Linked DNA regions of Trichocoleus sp. FACHB-46. The main gene of each other region encodes a partner of the protein of the gene in region 2 in a complex. Links are inferred from orthologs where the notes say so. Each region holds a gene or a part of one and is shown on either strand. Other genes may lie near its edges. The genes, in order: pheT and pheS.

The links.
Region 1: the proteins of pheS (region 2) and pheT are in contact, whole or in part, in a crystal structure (PDB 6P24), measured with the Escherichia coli proteins. The link is inferred for Trichocoleus sp. FACHB-46 from one-to-one orthologs.

Annotation. Positions count from the first base shown.
Region 1 is NZ_JACJOD010000006.1:517,552-528,088, reverse strand. Bases 3,223-6,257 are described here. They hold pheT (phenylalanine--tRNA ligase subunit beta), read left to right. Parts: upstream 3,223-3,541; coding sequence 3,542-5,974; downstream 5,975-6,257. Other genes in these bases: H6F72_RS02620 (YciI family protein), read left to right, coding at 5,981-6,250. Also shown: tRNA guanosine(34) transglycosylase Tgt, read left to right, coding at 1-468; H6F72_RS02640 (photosystem II reaction center protein K), read left to right, coding at 568-705; H6F72_RS02635 (glutathione S-transferase family protein), read right to left, coding at 846-1,406; H6F72_RS02630 (serine/threonine-protein kinase), read right to left, coding at 1,431-3,038; H6F72_RS02615 (cobalt-precorrin-6A reductase), read right to left, coding at 6,403-7,251; H6F72_RS02610 (class I SAM-dependent methyltransferase), read right to left, coding at 7,301-8,050; H6F72_RS02605 (hypothetical protein), read right to left, coding at 8,102-8,281; H6F72_RS02600 (mannose-1-phosphate guanyltransferase), read left to right, coding at 8,757-10,537.
Region 2 is NZ_JACJOD010000031.1:139,094-149,378, reverse strand. The notes cover bases 5,056-7,838. They hold pheS (phenylalanine--tRNA ligase subunit alpha), read left to right. Parts: upstream 5,056-5,837; coding sequence 5,838-6,839; downstream 6,840-7,838. Other genes in these bases: H6F72_RS18700 (EAL domain-containing protein), read right to left, coding at 6,869-7,838; surE (5'/3'-nucleotidase SurE), read right to left, coding at 5,056-5,596. Also shown: H6F72_RS18730 (PAS domain S-box protein), read left to right, coding at 1-1,399; H6F72_RS18725 (MoxR family ATPase), read right to left, coding at 1,396-2,304; H6F72_RS18720 (bifunctional riboflavin kinase/FAD synthetase), read right to left, coding at 2,501-3,553; H6F72_RS18715 (MBL fold metallo-hydrolase), read right to left, coding at 3,633-4,544; more of surE, read right to left, coding at 4,784-5,055; more of H6F72_RS18700, read right to left, coding at 7,839-10,285.

The DNA.
Region 1 (10,537 bases), on a different replicon or contig from region 2:
GGCGAGCCACCCGAACTGATCGAACAAATTGTTAAAGCGACGACACCTTTGCTGCCCGTAGACAAACCCCGCTATCTCATGGGTGTAGGCACTTACCGCGAAATGGCTCAAGCGATCGCGGCGGGCATGGATTTGTTTGACTGTGTCATTCCCACTCGGCTGGCGCGGCATGGCAACGCTTTAGTTCGAGGCGATCGCTGGAACCTTAAGAATGCGCGGTTTCGGGAAGACTTTACGCCCCTGGATGCCACTTGCCCCTGCTATACCTGCCAGAAATTTACGCGGGCATATGTCAGTCACTTGTTGCGATCGCGGGAAATTCTGGCTTACACCCTGCTATCCATTCACAACATCACTGAACTAGTTCGATTTACTCAAGAGATTCGAGCTTCGATCTTACAAGGCTCCTTTGCAGAGGATTTTGCTCGCTGGTTAGCACCTACTTCACCCCCTGCCTCCGTCCCCTAGAAGCGCCAGTCAAAATCGTTGTAACCTCAGCGCCGCCCAGCAAAGCGTGTTAAGATACGTACCAATTCTGAAATCTGTGTTGGAGAGGTAGAGTCATTCATGGAAGCAGCACTGCTGTTGGCAAAACTGCCTGAAGCTTACGCAATCTTCGATCCCCTAGTGGACGTTTTACCCATCATTCCAGTCTTTTTCTTGCTGCTCGCCTTTGTTTGGCAAGCTGCTGTGGGTTTTAGATAAGCTGATAAACCTGTCTAAATCACCGATAAGATACCTGATTAAAAAAGGATGGCTATTCTGTTTATGAGTAGCCATCCTTTTTTAGTTTTTTTTTGGCTCTTAATGAGAACAGCCTGGGTCGCAAGTAGTCTCAGCAGAGATTAGGTCGCACGTGCAGACATTACCTTTTGATAGGCTGGCCGTTCTGTAACTTGCTTTAAGTAAGCTAGGAGGCCAGGATAAGCACTGAAATCTAATTTCAGCATCAAGGGCATATAGGCTAGCATTGACCCCACTGCCACATCTGCGACACTAAATTCAGGGCCAAGCAAATAAGGTTGTTGCTCAAAAATTTGGTTCAGCGCAGGAAATAGGCGGGCGGATTCCCGTTCTCGACTCGCCTCAACAAAAATTCCTGGCCCCAGCGTCGCATTAGCAAACAAAACCCACTGAGCAATCTCACCTCGCTGCTCAGATGAAGTAGAGGTCTGGCCATATTTCTCAGCCAAGTACAGCAAGATCGCGCCTGATTCCCAAAGGTGATAGTTTCCATCCGCGATCGCAGGCACTTTCCCCATTGGGTTGATCGCCAGAAACTCAGGCTGTAAGTGCGCCCCCGCCTGCATATCTAGCAAGACAAACTCGTAGGGAAGGCCAATTTCTTCCAGATACCACTGCACAATAGATGCTCGACTACGGGCTCCACCATAGAGCTTGAGCATGAATGGACTCCTCGGCTAAATAACTTACCAAAGTCCTTTTTTACCACCCGGACGCACCGTTGCCCAGTTGGTGCGAGCCGCAGATAACTGTTCGTCCGTTACTTTAGCACCTGTCAAATTAGCGCCACACAGATTTGCACCCCGCAAGTTGGCATTCGCAAGATAAGCATGGCTCAGATCCGCGCCGCGTAAGTCAGCCCCTTCCAAGTCCGCATGGCTTAAATAAGCTCTAGACAAGTTGGCATCTCGAAGATTAATGCCGTTTAAGCTGGCTCGCCCAAAATCAGCATTGAAGAGATTCGCACCTTGGAGGTTGGCGTTGTTCAGTTTGGATTGGTGAAAAATTGCTCCGGATAGACTGGCGCGTTGCAGACTCAAGAGACTCAAGTCATAGGCTGCAAAATCACGTCGGCCTTTAGAGTAAGCCAGTTGTAAAGCTTGGGCATCAATTTTTGGTGGTACTTTTGGCTGCCCAGTGGTAGACCCTTTACTGCGTAGAGCAGTCAGTGAGGAGGGTTTCGCAGCTAACACTCGATTACGAGACATGCCTGACTGCAAACTCGTGGAGTCTGATTTTGCCTGTCGAGCTCGAATTGCCATTGCTACCCGTGCGGCGGGAGAAGCGGTGACAGGGCTACCGGTCTCATCTGTGCGATCGCCTGACTGACGACGAGTCGGGTTCTGAGGATTACCCTGGTTCTGAGTTGACATACTCTTAGCCAGACTGTCTAGATAAGGCTCTAGATCTAAGGCTCGGAGAATTTCAGCCGCAGACTGAAAGCGGTGACGTACCGAAACTTCTAGCATTTTCCGCAGCACACTCGCAAAGTGCTCCGTAACATGCACATGCTTCTCCCACATGAGTTCCCCTGTGGCTGGGTCGTAGTCTAAATCTTTAGGAGATTTTCCGGTTAGGAGATAAATGCAAGTCACGCCGACGGCATATATGTCACTGGCATATACAGGACGCATCGCCATCTGCTCTGGCGGTGCATAGCCAGGTGTCCCAATCGCGTAGGCAGTTAATGCCGTTTGCTCCGACACACTCATGGAGGTTTGGCTGACCTGATCTTTCACGGCACCGAAGTCAATCAGTACCAGCTTGGCATCTTGAGTGCGGCGAATAATGTTGGCAGGCTTAATGTCGCGGTGAATGACTTGTTGGCTGTGGACGTATTGCAAAACAGGCAGAATTTCGCTGAGGAATTGCTTAATTCCTGCTTCGCTTAAGGGGCCACCTCGCTTGATCTCTTGTTGTAGAGTGGCACCACCAACGTATTCCTGAACTAGATAGAATTCTTGGTTTGCTTCAAAATAATCGAGCAAACGCGGCACTTGGGGATGGCTACCAATTTTGCCCAAAGTTTTTGCTTCTCGACGAAACAAATCCCGCGCCATTTGCAGGACGTGGGGCGCGGTTGAGGTAGGCCGCAACTGCTTGAGGACACAGTTGGGTTCTCCTGGCAACGATTCATCAATTGCCAGAAAGGTGGCTCCAAATCCACCTTGTCCTAGCGCTTGGCTAATTCGATAGCGATCGCGAAGCAATAGCTTAGAGCCACAGGCCTGACATAATTCAGTGTGGGTTATGTTCTCAGGATTAGGACAGGCTGGATTTATGCAGTAGCTCATTCAGCATCACCCACTACAACTTCGCTCACTTGGGAATATTCCTATTCCACCTTAATTATCTGGCTAGAAACGACGAAGCGTAGTGTAGGTCATGCGGGAAAACCCTTGAAGACTTGCTAAAGTTACGTGGAGATTCCTTAAAGCATCTGTAAATCCCCAAGTATCTACGGTCATCGTCGTTACTTCAACCATACATTCTGTAGAAAGAATGCCCTGAATTTGTCTGCAAACCACTAATAACTCACGTAATTAGTTGATTTTGCAGTGGTTTAACCTTTTGGTGTTAGCTATCTGGCGCAGCCCTGCCTAGAAAGTGCGATCGCTTCTAGCCGTATCAGCCAATGAATAACTTAATTTTGACCGAACTCTTCAGGCTTGAGTCAGTTCTAACAGATTTTGTCACGATTTCTTCTAAACTGACAATCGCAACTCCAGGCATTGGGATCCTTGAGCGCTACAATAATTTGGCTGACATCGGTTGACATAAGTATTTAAGCAGGGCAATGCGTATTTCTCTGAACTGGCTGCGGGAACTGGTGGACATTACAATGACCCCAGAGGAACTGGCTGAAGCCCTGACGATGGCTGGGTTTGAGGTTGAAGATATTGAAGACCGCCGGACTTGGGCGAATGGGGTGGTGGTCGGAAAAGTTTTAGAGTGCCAACCTCACCCCAACGCTGACAAGTTGCGGGTTTGCCAAGTCGATATTGGTGCAGATGAACCTGCCAATATTGTCTGCGGGGCGGCGAATGTCCGAGCCGACGCTTATGTACCCGTAGCAACCTTAGGCACCTATCTACCAAACATTGACCTAAAAATTCGTCCAGCCAAATTGCGAGGCGTGCCCTCAGCAGGGATGATTTGTTCGCTGACGGAATTAGGTTTAGCCAAAGAATCAGAAGGCATTCACATCTTTACCCAAGCAGACTTAAAGCCTGGTAGTGATGTGCGGCCCCTCCTAGGTTTAGAAGATGTGATTTTGGATGTCACTTCGACGGCCAATCGAGCCGATGCCCTCAGCCTGGTTGGGATTGCGCGGGAAGTTGCCGCCTTTACGGGAGCCACACTGCGCTTACCTGAGCCTGCCGATGTTGCAGTTCAGACGAGTTCTGCTAGCTTGACCTTAAAAATCTCTGAACCACAAGCTTGTCCGACCTACATTGGTACGGTGATTGAGCAGGTCAAGATTGCTCCATCTCCAGCTTGGTTGCAGCAGCGACTCCAATCGTCTGGTGTGCGACCGATTAACAACGTGGTCGATATCACTAACTACGTCTTGTTGGAGTGGGGTCAGCCTCTGCATGCCTTCGATCGCGATCGCCTACAAGCTGTAGCTGGAGGTTCTAACCTCACCCTTGGGGTGCGATTCGCGCAAACAGGAGAATCGCTTAAGACCCTAGATGGTCAGTCCCGCACGCTCCAAGAACAAACACTGTTAATTACAGCCAACGATCGCCCCGTTGCTTTAGCAGGGGTAATGGGCGGAGAAGAAACTGAAGTCCATGAAGGCACCCAAAACTTAGTGCTAGAAGCAGCGCTATTTGATCCAGGAGCTATCCGGCGATCGGCTCGAAGCCAGGGTTTACGTACCGAAGCTTCGGCTCGTTATGAGCGAGGAGTCAACCAAGCCGAGCTAACGGTTGCTTGCCGTCGCGCCTTGCAATTACTCACAGAGTTAGCCCAAGGTACAGTCGTTGCTCAAGAGACAGAAACCCGCGCAGATCAATCTTGGACCCGTTCGATTGAGCTGCGTTTGGATCGCGTCAACCAAATCCTAGGTCCGATTGAGGTCGGGGATGATGTGGGTGACTTGCCTGCTGCTGAGGTAGAGCGGACTTTAACGAGCTTGGGATGTAGCTTGGCCCCCACTTCTCAGCCAGGGGTTTGGACGGTTACGGTGCCACCCTATCGCTACCGCGACTTAGAGCGAGAAATTGACCTGATTGAAGAAATTGCGCGGCTCTACGGCTACAACAAGTTCTGCGATACGCTACCCAACAAAACGGAACCTGGATATCTCTCCGTTGACCAAGTTTTGACTCGCAGAATCCGCGAATGCTTACGGGCTGCTGGTTTAACTGAACTCATTCAATATTCTCTGGTGAAGCCCGGTGAGGATCGGCAGGTTGCGATCGCCAACCCTTTGTTTGTGGAGTATTCAGCTCTCCGCACCGATCTGATCGCTGGTTTGATTGATGCGTTCCAGTACAATTTGGAGCAAGGCAACGGTCCCCTGAATGGTTTTGAAATTGGCCGCATCTTCTGGAAAGAGGAGGATGGATTAGCGGAGGCCGATGCGCTGGGCGGTATTCTTGGCGGCGACCCTAAAGAAGGCAAGTGGCTCCAAAGTGGTCGGGATGTACCACTGTCCTGGTTTGAAGCCAAAGGAATTCTGGACAGCGTTTTTCAGCGCCTAGATATTGCGGTGGAATATCAGCCAGATCGTCGGGACTCTCGTCTCCATCCTGGCCGTACTGCTTCTCTATGGATCAAGGGCAACCGTTTAGGAACATTTGGTCAACTGCATCCGCAACTGCGGCAAGAACGAGGCTTACCTGAGTCTGTGTATGTGTTTGAGTTGGTGCTAGATGTACTCTTAAATGAGTTAGACCAAGACGAAAATATTACCCCTGCTTTCCGTCCTTTCTCAACTTATCCACCGTCTGATCGCGATATTGCTTTCTTTGCCTCCGTACAAGTCTCTGTAGCTGAATTGCAACGCACGATTATTAAGGCGGCGGGAGATCTCCTGGATCGGGTTGAGTTATTCGATGAGTACCGGGGTGAGACTGTACCGACTGGGCAACGCAGCTTGGCTTTCCGTTTGGTGTATCGAGCTAGCGATCGCACTTTGACGGACGCAGATATTGAGCCTGTACACCAGAAGGTGCGCGAGGCTTTAGTAGAAAAGTTCCGTGTTGAGCTGAGAAGTTAATCGTTTATGCCTAAATATGTGATGCAGGGACGTTACTGTGAGAATGTCTTAGAGAAACGCGCTCCTTTTCGCCAAGCTCACTTAGATGGTCTTGCGGCTCAAAAGGCGGCTGGGACTTTGGTTACGATTGGCCCCACGAAGGATTTGGCTCAGTGCTTCGGCATTTATGAGGCGGAAGATGAGCAGACGGTTCGGCAGTTGGTTGAGGCTGATCCTTATTGGCAAAATGGGATCTGGACGGAATACAACGTCTATGAGTGGATTCAGGCGGTTTAAGGTTTAGCGCTAACTGTTTGGATCGCTGGTCTTGAATCGCTGGTCATAGTGTTTCTCTTGAAATCCGAACCTTGGGGGATATCCCCCAAACCCCCTTGTTGGAGGACGCAACCGTCCTCCAAGCCTCCTCCAAAGGGCGCTGGGGTCTAAAATTAAGTTTTTGGTTTATTTGCTGGGCTTAGGTGCTCTTGGCAGAATGCTAGGGCTGTGGTCAGGTTGCTGGTTTGTTGTGGGTAGGTGATTGGGGGACGGGCAATCGCGACTAAGGGTATCCCTAATTCAGCAGCGACTTGTCGCTTTACGTCTTCTCCACCAGCAATGCCAGAGGATTTGGTCACGACTACAGAGATTTGCCAATGTTGCCACAACGCTTTCTCTAGGTCGGGGGAGATGGGAGGACGCATAGCGAACAGGCGGTCGGGAGTAAAGCCTGCGGCGATCGCGGCTTCAATGGCGGTAACGGAGGGTAAGAGCCGAGCAAATAAGGTGGCACGATCTTGCCAAGGCTGAAAGAGGGCCAGAGGTCGATACCCCACAATCAACAACACCCGCTGCCCCTGAAGAATATCCGTCGCCACAAGTTCAGCAAAACTCTGAAAAACTAATCCCTTCTTCTGTCCCTTTTCCCTTTCATCCTTCATTCCTCCTCCTTCATCCTTCCAATCTGGCCGCTCAAACCGAAGATAGGGAATGCCTAACTGGGTGGTGATGGCGATCGCAAGTTGTGAAATCTCTACCGCATAGGGATGGGAGGCATCCAACACTGCCACAATTTCTTGCTGTTGTAGGAAGAATGCGGCTGTCTCTGAGGTTAATCGTCCGACCCAAACTCGCAAGGGTGCATAGTTCTCTGCCCTCTCAATAGAGGAGACATAGAGCTGTTTGGCGATTTCTGTGGTGACTGAGACGGTACAAGCAAGTTGAGCTTCAGCGATCGCAGCGGCTAATTGAGCACTTTCTTGTGTGCCGCCAATTAACCAAATGCGTCCTTTTGTTTTCACTCAACTTGCTTATCTTTTGCAATTGGATTGAGGGTTCAAAACCGCACGTTCAAAACTGCACTTTATAGAGTTGAAATAACTCGCCAGCTTGGGTTTTGACAATTTTTCCACCTGCCGCTTGAATTGTTTTTTTCCAATCCTCTAACGATTCTAAGAATACTTCTGCACCTAAGTAAGTTTCTAGAATGGCCCAGTTTTCTGCTAGAGGTGTGTCTGGATTCAATACGTCAAAGACAAAGGATGCTCCTGGCTTCAGGACTCGCTTGACTGCGGTCATGACGGCTTGCCAGTACTCCAATGGGTAGTAGCAACTAAAGCCAGTCGCGATCGCCAGGTCAAAGAAAGCAGGCTCGTATTTGAGTTGATGAGCGGGAGCCAGTTCTACCCCTTTGAATAGCTTGGAGTTGAGTTGGGGGCCACGAGCAATGAGCGTATCACGGGCAAAGGTGCTCATCTCTTGCCCATAAAATAAAGCGCCCCAGTCGCGCCAGGGATAAATCAAAAAGCTCACACCACAGCCCAAATCTAAGCAGCGCTGATTTTTTTGGGGTTGAGCCATCTTCCAAAACGGAGAGGCAGTTTTCGTTTGCAGGGTTCCTGCGGTCCATTCTTGAAAAATAGGCATCGCTTCTACAGCTTCTGGCAGCTCAAAGGCTTCTCGGCGATATTCGCGATCGAAGCGCTGGGCAACCCCAGCAATCTGAGCTTGCCAGTTGCCGCTAGAGGGACTTAACACATTAGAGAGCAGGTCGCCTGATGAAAACGCTTTCGAGGAACGGCTACTACGTTTCTCAGACATCGCCTAATTCCTCTAACGAAGCTAAATTTCTGTAAAACACTACGCTTGTTTTTAACCCTTCAGTGCTTTGGTAAAGTTTTGGCGATAGGACTTATTCACGATCAGCACTGGCCAAAGCAGCCCTAAGTAGATTCGTCCTTGGCTAAAGTTTGTCCGCCGAAAACCGCTCCAGAACTTCCAGGCTCCACCTGCATAAGCACCTAGTAACAACAGGCTAAGCAGTGTAGTCATGTATCTCTCTCTCCCATTCACACATCAACTTTAGCTGAGCGCCTACTCTACACTCAATGTAGCTTCGATTTGCTGGAAACGTATGTTTGGTCTTGACCTGACTTGGCGATCGCCAGAAAACTTAATGAATTAAGAACTTTATGCAGCAAATCGGAGATTTCAGTATTCTGTAAGAGCATGGATACGGTCTAAAAATTTCACTTCAATCGTAAGCAGAACCTAGATTACTTTTTTCTCTGCTATTCGTTAGTTTCTAGCGCTTGAGATAGTCAACCATTGCAATCTACAAGATGGTTGACCAGAGGGAGTGACTCCGCGATCCGGTTGGTTTGCTTTGTCAAGGAAGATGGCGCTAATCCCCATGAAGCTTACCTTCTGGAGGATACCCACAGTCTTACTGCCATAGGAGACTAGAGAACACGAGTCATTTGACGACTGAGTACAGCACGCAAATAAAAACTAGGAAGGAGGATTTATGCGAGCAGTGCTGATGGCCGGAGGCTCAGGGACGCGGCTCAGACCGCTAACCTGTGATCTTCCTAAACCCATGGTCCCGATTCTAAATCGACCGATCGCCGAGCACATTGTTAATTTATTAAAGCGGCATCGTATTATTGAGATTATTGCGACACTGCATTATTTACCTGATGTAATGCGAGATTACTTCCAAGACGGCAGTGATTTTGGCGTACAAATGACTTATGCCGTAGAGGAAGACCAGCCTTTAGGAACGGCAGGTTGCGTTAAAAATATTTCTGAATTACTTGATCAAACATTTTTAGTAATTAGTGGTGATAGTATCACCGACTTTGATTTAACTGCCGCCATTGAATTTCATAAACAAAAGCGATCAAAAGCAACTTTAGTATTGACCCGTGTGCCCAACCCAATTGAGTTTGGAGTTGTCATTACTGATGAAAAAGATCGTATTCGACGCTTTTTAGAAAAACCTTCAACTAGCGAAATTTTCTCAGACACTGTTAATACTGGCATCTACATTTTGGAGCCAGAAGTTTTAGGCTACCTACCCAACAATCAGGAGTCTGACTTCTCTAAAGATCTCTTTCCTTTACTCCTCGAAAAAGACGAGCCAATGTATGGCTATATCGCTGAGGGATATTGGTGCGATGTTGGCCATTTGGAAGCTTATCGAGACGCTCAATACGATGGGTTGCAACAACGGGTCAAGCTGGATTACGCCTATGAAGAGCGATCGCCCGGTATCTGGATTGGTCAAAATACCCACATCGACTCCACTGCCAAAATTGAAGCGCCAGTGCTAATTGGGCATAACTGCCGAATTGGGTCGAGAGTCCAGATCAGTGCTGGCTCCGTCATTGGCGACAATGTCACGGTAGGGGCCGACGCTGACTTGAAGCGGCCCATTATTTGGAACGGGGCGATCGTTGGAGAAGAAGCTCATCTACGGGCTTGCTGCATTGGCCGTGGCACCAGAGTAGATCGTCGCGCCCATGTGCTGGAAGGCGCCGTGATTGGTTCACTCTCCATCATTGGGGAAGAAGCTCAAGTTAGCCCCAACGTCCGCATCTGGCCCAGCAAGAAAGTTGAGTCCGGAGCGACGCTCAACATCAACTTGATTTGGGGCCATGCCGCTCAACGCAATTTGTTTGGGCAGCGGGGTGTCTCTGGATTAGCCAACGTCGATATTACGCCAGAGTTTGCAGTGAAGCTGGGTGCAGCTTATGGTTCTACCTTGAAACCAGGCGCACAAGTTACGGTTTCTCGCGATCAGCGCAGCATTTCTCGGATGGTGTCGCGATCGCTGATTGCTGGCTTGATGTCGGTCGGCGTGAATGTCCAAAACTTAGAAGCAACGGCGATTCCCGTGGCTCGGACGGCAGTACCCACGTTATCGGTGCGGGGCGGCATTCACGTGCGAGTGCATCCAGAGCGAGCCGACCACATTTTGATTGAGTTCTTTGATCAAAAAGGCATCAACATTTCTAAGGCGCAGGAGAAGAAAATTGAAGGGGCTTATTTTAAAGAAGATTTTCGGCGTGCCTTAATTCACGAAATTGGCAATGTCGTCTACCCCAGCCAAATTATTGACATTTACAGCACTGCCTTTGAGAAGCACATTAACATTGAGGCCGTGCGGCACAGCAGCTCCAAAGTTGTGATCGATTACGTATACGCGGTTTCTGGCGCAGTCCTACCACAGTTGTTGGGCAAGTTTGGTTGCGACGCGGTGGTTTTGAACGCCAGCCTCAGCCAGAATTCTCCCACCACAGCCGA
Region 2 (10,285 bases):
ACTGTTAGTAATGACAATGTTTGATATTGTCCCTGATGCCTCGCCTGAGAGTTGGCAAGAAGATTGGTCCCAGCTCAAGCAACAAGGCTCCTACACACTAGAGGCGTGGAACCGCCGTAAAGACGGGCATCTATTTCCAGTTGAAGTGACTCGGAACTACCTAGAATTTCGGGGCCGGGAGTATAACTGTGCCTTCATGCGCGACATTACCCAGCGCAAACAATTTGAACAAGCTTTGCGGGAGAGTGAACAGCGATTTCGGTTGCTAGCCGAAAACTCAACCGATATGATTTCGCAGCACACCCCTGACGGTACGTTTCTTTATGTTTCGCCTGCCTGCCGTATGCTGCTAGGGTATGAACCTGAAGAATTATTAGGCAAATCTGCCTACGATTATCATCATCCGGATGATGTTGATGCCGTACGCGTCGTCCATACCAATATTCTAGAGCTGCCAGAAACTTACTCAGTGTCTTATCGCTTTCGGCATCAGCAAGGACATTACCTCTGGCTAGAATCTACCGCCAAAACCATTCGATCTTCAGAAACTCAAACCATTCAAGAAATCCAAATTTCTTCTCGTGATATTACCGAACGTAAGCGGGCAGAAGTTGATATTTATAACGCTCTAGCCAAGGAAAAAGAGCTGAGCCAGCTCAAGTCTAGTTTTGTCTCTATGGTTTCGCATGAATTCCGCAATCCACTTAGCGCGATCGTCCTATCGAGCGAATTACTAGAACGCTATACCCAAAAAGCGAGTGAAGAGCAGAAAACGAAATATTTCAAGCGAATTCATGCGGCTACAAAACGGATGACTGAGTTGCTGGACGAGGTTTTAATCATTGGTCGAGCCGAAGCGGGCCAACTGAAGTGCCAGCCGATGCCATTGTTATTAGAAGAATTCTGTCAAGAATTGGTAGATGAACTGCGCCTCAGTATCGGTCAACAGTACCAGCTCGTGTTCACTAGTACAGGCCAAGGTCATGCAACCGAGGCTTGTATGGATGAAAATTTGCTGCGGCATATCTTGGGGAATTTAATTTCTAATGCTGCTAAATACTCTCCTACGAACAGCACGATTCACTTGAACTTGATTTACGAGAATGACCTTGTAGTTTTTCAGATCCAAGATCAAGGGATTGGGATTCCGGAAGAAGACCAACAGCGACTATTTGACTCGTTTTATCGAGCCACTAATGTAGGAACAATTCCAGGAACAGGACTAGGGCTGGCGATCGTGAAGAAATGTGTAGATGCTCATCACGGTCAAGTTGAGGTCACCAGTCACTTAGATGCAGGAACCAAGTTTACTGTCACGTTGCCGCTACATAGCTCAGCGCCTGCCTGCAAAATTCCTTTGGATATCCCAGAGTTTGATCAGGCCCCAGATTTAGCCTAAGGAATGGAAATAGAGTAGAGTAAGCGATCGACGATCGCCCGTCCTCGTTGACCCCTAGCAGGAATGATGCGATGTGACAGGACGTAGGGGGCCAAAAACTTAACATCGTCAGGAATCACATAATCACGGTCATCTAGAAAGGCTAGAGCTTGTGCGGCCCGTTGCAGGGCGACAGTTCCCCGTGGACTTACCCCCAAAGTAATTTCCTCATCTTCGCGGGTCGCTCGTACCAAGTTCAAAATGTATTGCTGCAAAGAAGGCTCTACTTTGACCGCAGAACATAACCGTCGTAACTCCTGAATATCTTCTAGCGATAAACAAGGTTGCAATTCGTTGACGCTAACTCCAGATTGCAAGCGTTGTAGCATCTGCAATTCTTCTTGTTCACTCGGATAACCCAGGGTCAGGGAGAGGGCAAAGCGGTCCATCTGGGCTTCGGGGAGTGGAAATGTACCTTGGTACTCAACTGGGTTTTGGGTAGCAATGACAAAAAACGGGCTAGGAACAGGCCGAGAAGTCCCATCTACTGTCACCTGCCGTTCTTCCATGACTTCTAGTAGCGCTGACTGAGTACGTGGCGTGGCCCGGTTAATTTCGTCAGTGAGTAGCACGTTCGCAAAGACAGGTCCTGGCAGAAACTCAAATTCACCAGAGCGGGGATTCCAAATATTAGTGCCTGTGACATCGCTGGGCAACAAATCCGGGGTGCATTGCAAGCGCTGAAATTTGCCGTCAATGGAGCGAGCTAAAGACTTAGCCAGCAGGGTTTTACCCACTCCCGGAACATCCTCTAGCAAGGCATGACCTCCAGAAATGAGCGCGACTAAAACTAATCGGATGGCTTCGGCTTTCCCAACAATCGTCTGACTGAGATTTTGAGTTAGCCGTTCGATACGCTCTCGCATGACTGGTTGTTGCTCCCTAAGGATGACCCTTGATTGATCATGTCAGGATTTTCCCTAAGTGAGGATGGGAAGTTTACTGGATTTACTGCCTCAATGCTCACTCAGGGCTGATCGATAGACGTTGGCGCTCAGAGATTGGCTTAGGCACTCGCCTTAAAACTGAGTTTTAAAAGCCTAGGTCTTAGAAGCCTAGGTTCTAAACACTTGGTGCAGTAGCCAAGAGCGATCGCGCTGATAAGCAATCTGCTTGAATCTGAGTCTTTAGCGCCTCTAAGGAAGCAAACTTTTGCTCCGGACGTAAAAAGTACTTCAAGCTGACGATCAACGTCTGTTCATATAAATCCCCGTCCCAATCTAACAAATGAATTTCGACAGTGCGACTAACGCCATTCACTGTAGGACGGTGACCAATATTCATCACTGCTGAGCAAGGGGTCTGTAGGCCGCTCAAGGTGGAGCTTTGAACTTGCACGGCATAAACTCCGTGGCTGGGAAGAAATTTTTCAGGTGGTAGTTGAAGGTTAGCGGTGGGAAATCCAATCGTTCTGCCCAATTGCTGCCCCCATACAACCTGACCCATCAAGCTGTAGGGCCGCCCCAAGAGGCGATTGGCTCGTTGCAGATCTCCGGCTTGCAAAGCTGTACGAATATTGGAACTACTGATTCGCTCGTCTGCACAAGTGCAAAGTGGCACCGTACTAACTGCAATGCCATACGTGGCGGCGATCGCTTGTAAATCTGCGGCAGTTCCAGCGCGTTGCCGTCCGAAGCGAAAGTCAACTCCCACACTAATTTGTTGGGCCTGGAGGCGTTGGACCAGAATTTCTTCGACAAAGGCTTGAGGGCTTAAATCTGCTAACTCGCGATCGAACGGTAGTAGTACAAGCTGACGAACCCCCATTGCCTGGAGTTGCAAAACTTTTTCGTTCAAGGGGGTCAACAAAGCTCTGGGTTGCCCAGAAAAGAATTCTTGAGGGTGGGGATTGAAGGTGACGACTGTAGGGTAAGGCAGCTCAGAATTGGTTTCTGCCGCGATCGCTGCGCTAGGACTGAGCAGCAGACTCTCGTTCGGCTCAGCGATCGTAAACAAATCATCCTTAAAAAAGGAAGTTGTTAGTGGCTGAACGGATGCAACGGAATTTAAGACAGGCTGAATGACCTGCCGATGCCCTCGATGAACGCCATCAAAATTTCCTAGGGCAACAGCGGTTGGTGTTAAGACGGATGTTAGCGAAGAAGTAACCCACACGCTTTACATTTTTACACATAGCGAGAGCTTGTGAACGCAAAGATTTTAGCTAACTTCAGGGGTCTCGCAGTAGAGGCCGTTAAGCGGAGGCAGAAATGGTTGCTTCGACGACTGATTCTGGTTCTAACTCTGCCGCGGGCAACGTAGCCGCAGTGGTGATCTGAATTGATAAGCCTTCCCAAGCCATGAGACTATTCGGAAAAACTCGTGCGACCTGTTCGCCCACCTGATCAAGGAAATCATCGCTGTGGACTGGGTCGTGGTGGAAGATGACCAGCTTTTTGACGCCTGCTGCTTTGGCAATTTTGACGGCTTCTTGCCAAGTGGAATGGCCCCAGCCAACCTTACTGGTCTTGGGTGAGTGGTATTCTTCGTCGGTATAAGTGGCGTCGTAAATCAAAACATCCGCTTCTCTAGCCAACCAGAGCACATTCTCATCTAAGCGGTCTGGAAAATGCTCCGTATCGGTGACGTAAGCGACTGCATGATCTTTCCAAGAAACCCGGTAACCAATGGCTTCCCCAGGGTGATTGAGCGGCGCATTTTCGATCGTAATATCGTCGATTTGCAGAGGCTGACCAACTTCAATGCTTTGAAAATCAAGCTCTGCTCCCATCACTTGTAATGGCACTGGAAAGTTGGGATGCAACATTTGATCATTCAAGCGCTGCTCCACGTCTGAGCCATTCGGGGCGATCGCTCCATAGATATGAAAGCGATTGCCTTTAATAAAGGCAGGGGTAAAGAACGGAAAGCCCTGAATATGGTCCCAATGGGAGTGCGTAAAAAACATGTAGGCTTCTACAGGCATAGCAGATAACATGCTTTGCCCTAGAACCCGGAGGCCAGTGCCGCCATCAAAAATCAAGCGCTGACCATTGATGCGCATTTCAACGCAAGGTGTATTGCCGCCGTAACGAACCGTTTCAGATCCAGGGCAAGCAATACTGCCCCTGACTCCCCAAAAATTAACTGTAAATTGGTTGTGCATGCTCTAGCTGAACTTGATTGCCGATTAATGCGGAGTCCTCTCACGCCCGATGGCTCACTAACCCTCACCCTGGATACTGCGAACAGTGAAATCTATAAATAATTTAGTTTGGAGAAACTCCCTATGATTCCAACTTAATCAAAATTGTTCCCTCTGGTAGTGATCGAAGCCCTATTTTTAAGAGATTCTCAGCACTTAACTCAGAACTTTGAACCGCAAGTAGCTTTTTATTTCTGCTGTTAAAGCGATGGGTAGTCCGGGAAATTTAGTTGCCACTTCTGTAAATTGGTGAGCCCGTCTACAGAAGTTAAGTTGTACTGGAGGGGCGTAACAGTAATGTAATTGTTCCGAATGGCTTGCACATCCGTAATTGCTTCGTTGCCCTCCTTAAGATCGACTTCATCCGTGACATCCTCCAGCAACTCACCCGCCAACCAGTAATAAGTTTTGCCTCTAGGGTCTAGGCGTTTCTGAAAAATGTCTGTGTAACGACGAACTCCTTGGCGAGTGATGGCAACCCCCATAATGTCTGGTTGCGTGACTGCGGGTACGTTCACGTTAAGCAGGACAAGCTTGGGCAAAGGGTGTTGAGTCAGTTGGGTTAATAAGATTTGGGCGAAGCGTACAGCTGGTTGAAATTCTCTACAGCTGAAACTGGTCAAGCTAAAAGCAATGCTAGGAATTCCTTCGAGCACCCCTTCCATGGCTGCTGAGACTGTGCCTGAGTAGAGCACATCAGTGCCAAGATTAGAGCCGTGATTAATGCCGGAGAGCACAAAATCTGGTGGATTGTCCAGGAGGGCTCCTAAAGCCAACTTAACACAATCTGAAGGGGTGCCCGAACAAGCCCAAGCTTTAATGCTGGGATGAAAGACTGATTCAACTTCTTCTGCTCGGATGGGGCTATGCAAAGTTAAGCCGTGGCCTGTAGCCGATCGCTCTCGATCGGGGCAAACGACTGTGACTTCATGACCTGCCTCAGCCATCCCATTCGCTAGGCTACGAATGCCGAGGGCATAAATGCCATCGTCGTTACTAACAAGGAGTCTCATGGAGTAATTCGACGCAATAGTATTGTCAATGGTCTACCAGACTTTGATTGTGCCTGACATCGCAGATTGTGTAACTGCAATGACAAGCCGAAGAGATGATTCTGACGATCGGTTGATGAAACACTACCTGGGAAAACCCTGTCCAAAACAGAACGCTAGCCTCTAAACTGGCATTATGCAGAGCAACGTTTCACGGGTAAGCGCTGCGCTCAAGATTATTGTTTTACGAACAACCCCTAGCATGACTCATCAGACTAGCGATCTGGAAGCCCAATTAGATGCGCTGCGCCAAGAAGGGCAACAGGCGATCGCCACTGCCGAAACTCTGGAGCAATTGGATCAACTCCGTGTCAAGTACCTGGGGAAAAAAGGCCAACTCTCCCAAGCCCTCGGGGGGATGGGTAAGTTACCACCTGAGGAGCGTCCTCGGATTGGGGCTTTGACCAATGAAGTCAAAGAAGCTTTGCAAAACGATTTAGACACTAAGCGCACAGCACTGCAAGCAGCTCAGATTCAAGCCCAATTGGAAGCTGAAACTCTGGATGTGACGATGCCAGGGATGTATCGGCCTCAAGGGCGAATGCACCCGCTGAATAGCACGATTGACCGCGCCTTAGATATTTTTACGGGTTTGGGCTACACCGTGGCTCAAGGCCCAGAGATGGAAACAGACTACTACAACTTTGAAGCTCTGAACTTCCAGCCAGACCATCCCGCTCGGGATATGCAGGATACGCTGTATTTGACGGATGGGAATTTGTTGCGGACCCACACCTCGACGGTGCAAATTCGCTACATGGAAGAAAACGACCCCCCTATCCGCGTGGCAGTACCGGGGCGGGTGTATCGTCGTGACACAGTAGACGCGACTCACTCTGCTGTCTTTCACCAAATTGAAATTCTGGCAGTGGATGAAGGACTAACTTTCTCGGATCTCCGAGGCACAATTAAAGTCTTTCTGGAAGCCATGTTTGGCGATGTGCCCATCCGTTTTCGTCCCAGTTTCTTCCCCTTTACCGAACCTTCGGCAGAAGTAGATGTGCAGTGGAAAGGTCGCTGGTTAGAAGTTCTCGGTTGTGGAATGGTTGACCCTAACGTGCTCAAAGCTGTCGGTTATGACCCGGAAGTTTACACGGGTTTCGCGGCTGGCTTTGGGGTGGAGCGTTTAGCGATGGTCCTGCACCAGATTGACGATATTCGGCGGCTTTACAACAGCGATCTGCGATTTTTACGTCAGTTCTAGCCAGATAGATCATCGTTAAACTCAGCGCTTTAAACTTGAGCAGTAACTCGATCTTGCGAAATCGTTGGAGGTGGACATTGCAGCCGATGGTTTCGCAAGAAGACTGTGGCTTCTGAGACTGCTAAGGGAGCACTGAGCAAGTAACCCTGGATGGTTTGGCATTGTAGCGATCGCAACCGTTCCAGCTGAGCTTGAGTTTCCACTCCCTCGGCAATTACATTGAGATTTAGCCCCTGCCCTAAAGCAATTACCGCACTGACAATGGCAGCATCCTGGGGACTAAGCGATAAATCTCGAATGAAAGACTGATCAATTTTGAGTGTATGGAGGGGAAATTTCTTCAGATACCCTAATGAAGAGTAACCTGCGCCAAAATCATCCATTGCCAAGGAAACTCCCATTTTGTTTAAGTCATGCAAAACTTCACAAGTAGAGTCGGCATTTTGCATGACGGTCGTTTCAGTAATTTCAAGTTCTAAAAATTCAGGCCCAAGCTCAGTTTCGGCGAGAGTGCGAGCGACGATTCCGACCAGTTCAGGTTGCTGAAATTGCCGCGCTGATAGGTTGACAGAAACCCGCGATCGCATGAAGCCTGCCTGATGCCATTGCTTTGCTTGCTGACAAGCGGTTCGCAGCACCCACTCTCCAATGGCAACGATTAAACCATTTTCTTCGGCCAATGGAATAAATGCTTTCGGGTCTAGTAACCCCAGTTCCGGATGCTGCCACCGCACCAAAGCTTCCATGCAAGTAATTTGCTGGTTGGTTAGGTTGATTTGCGGTTGGTAGTAGACTACAAACTCCCCTCGTTCTAGGGCATGGTGGAGATTGCTTTCTAGCTCCAACCGAGCCGATGCCTGAGCGTTAAGAGCCGCAGTATAGAACTGGTAGTTGTTTCGTCCTTGGGCTTTGGCTTGATAAAGGGCAGCATCGGCGTTTCTTAAGAGTGTAGGAACGTCTTCGCCATCTTGCGGATACAGGGCGATGCCGATGCTGCTAGTGATGTATAGCTCATGTCCCTCTAGGGTAAAAGCAGGTCTAAGCGCTTCTAACACCCGTCGGGCAATTCTGCTGGCGTCTTCAGGACAGCTCAAATCTGGCAGTAGCAGCGTAAACTCATCGCCGCCCCAACGAGCCACAATATCTTCCTCGCGTAGACAACTGGCAATGCGCTGCGCCGACAACTGCAAAAGCTGATCTCCTACCGCATGCCCTAGAGTGTCGTTGATTGCCTTGAAGCGATCTAAATCCAGAAACATCACGGCTACGTTTTTGTCACTGCACCGCGCTTGGGTGAGTGATGGCAATAACCAGTTGTTGAAGCAAATGCGATTGGGTAGCCCAGTCAGTAAGTCGTGAAAGGCTTGATAACGAATTGTGGCTGCTGCTTGCTCTCGTTTCAAAGCTCCGCCAATACTGGCAGCCATTGCAATCAAAATGGATTCTTCACTCTTCGACCAGCAGCGTTCTGTCGTACAGTCGTCAAAGCCGATGTAACCCCAAAAGTGCTGATCAATCAGAATTGGTACCATTAAAATCGCCAGAATTTGATCCCGCTCTAGGAGGTTCTGCTCCACCAGAGGAAAATCACAAGTAATCCCGCTAATCGATTGGCCTGTAGATAAAGCTTCGTACCAGCGGCTAAGACCAGATTCTCGGTAAGGTTGATTTTGCCAATAGGATTGGTGAATTGTTGGAGCGATCGCCTCGTGAGTCCATTCAAATCGCATACTCATCGCCACCTCAGTAGTAATGGGATGCGGATGATTTTCATAGATATAAACGCGATCAACTCCTGCTGCCGTGCCTAGAGTTGCTAGTGCTGCTGCGATCGCGGCGTCGCAGTTAGGATTGGTCAATAGGTGCTGAGTCGCTTCTGCCACGCCTTGCAGTAGACTTTCTCGCTTGTGTAGTTCTGCCTCTGCTTGTTTACGAGCACTGATATCTTCAACAGTCCCTTCGTAGCCAATGAGTTGGCCTTGGTCATCCCGAATAGTTCGAGCATTTTCGGAAATCCAAATAATCGTGCCGTCCTTGCGGTAGATCTGAGACTCAAATCCCCACACAGCTTCTTGGGTTTGAATCCGCTGCATGAATTCAGCTCGACTGCTGGGATCGACATAAAGTTGATGCTGGATATCCGTTAAGGTGACCATCAACTCTTCTGAGGAATCGTAGCCGTAAATCTTTGCCAACATCGGGTTGGCAGTTAAATATTGCCCATTCGTCGTGGTCTGAAAAATACCTTCAACTGCGTTTTCAAAAATACTGCGATACTTTGCTTCGGCTTGCCGTAGGGCTTCCTCAGCTTGCTTGCGCTCGGTAATATCTTTGACTGCTCCTAAAATTCGTACGACTCGTTGTTGCTCAGCATCCCATTCCGGTCGAGCATAATCACGTAGCCAACAAATCGCGCCCGTTTTATTCACAATGCGATATTCCAGAATACTAGGCTGATTAGCTGAGATCTGCTGGGCAAAAGGGTAGGTCAAGGCTAAATCTTCTGGGTGAATCAAGCTGACCCAACCGCCCAAGGCATTTATCTCATCCAGCGTGTAGTCAGTGATGCGATAAAAGGCTTCAGTGGCCCATTCAGTCACCAATTCGCCGTCCGGTTCAATCCGGACTGAGTAAACATAGTCAGAGGCCATGCCCGAAATAGCCCGATGTCGTGCTTCACTCTCCCGCAGACACTGCTCGGCTTGTTTGCGCTCTGTAATGTCTTCCATCAGACCCAAGAGTCCAATAACCTGACCCTCTGCGTTATGAATGGGCAATTTATTCACATGCATCCAGACTTGGCGGCCATCTTGATGCTGCTTAGATTCAACAATGTCTAGCTCTGGGACTCCAGTTGCGATAATGCGTCGGTCTTGCTCCAAATAATACTCAATCTCTGGCGGCGTCCAAGGTAGCTGATCGTCAGTCTTGCCAATTGCCGCGGTGGGTTGGGTCAGACCTGCCAACTCTGCCCAACTCTTGTTACAGCCTAGATAAACAGATTGAGTATCTTTCCAAAAAATGTACTGAGGAATGTTGTCTAGAACGAGCCGCAAAAACTCTTGTTGCTCTTTCAAGGCTCTTTCGGCTCGCTTAAGTTGCAAGATTGCACCTAACTGAGCAGTTACAGCAGTCACCAATTCCACTAGGCGCTGGTCTTCGGAGCAAGCTTCAAACATAAAGAAGATCAAGACCGCAACCACTTCCCCTCTCGCCAGAATAGGCATTGCCAGCCCTGCTTTGAGCTTTGCCTCCAGAGCAATTTCAGTCCTCAAAAAGCTCGTTGAGGCTTCCTGAGATACATCTTGAATCCATTCTGGTTTCTGCTTAGCCCAAACCCGCCCAGGCAACCCTACTCCTGGCTGGAAATGTATCGCTTGACTCAGTGCTCTAAATTTATCTAGTGAAGTAGATTCGTTATACCAAGCCGAACTACATTCCAATCT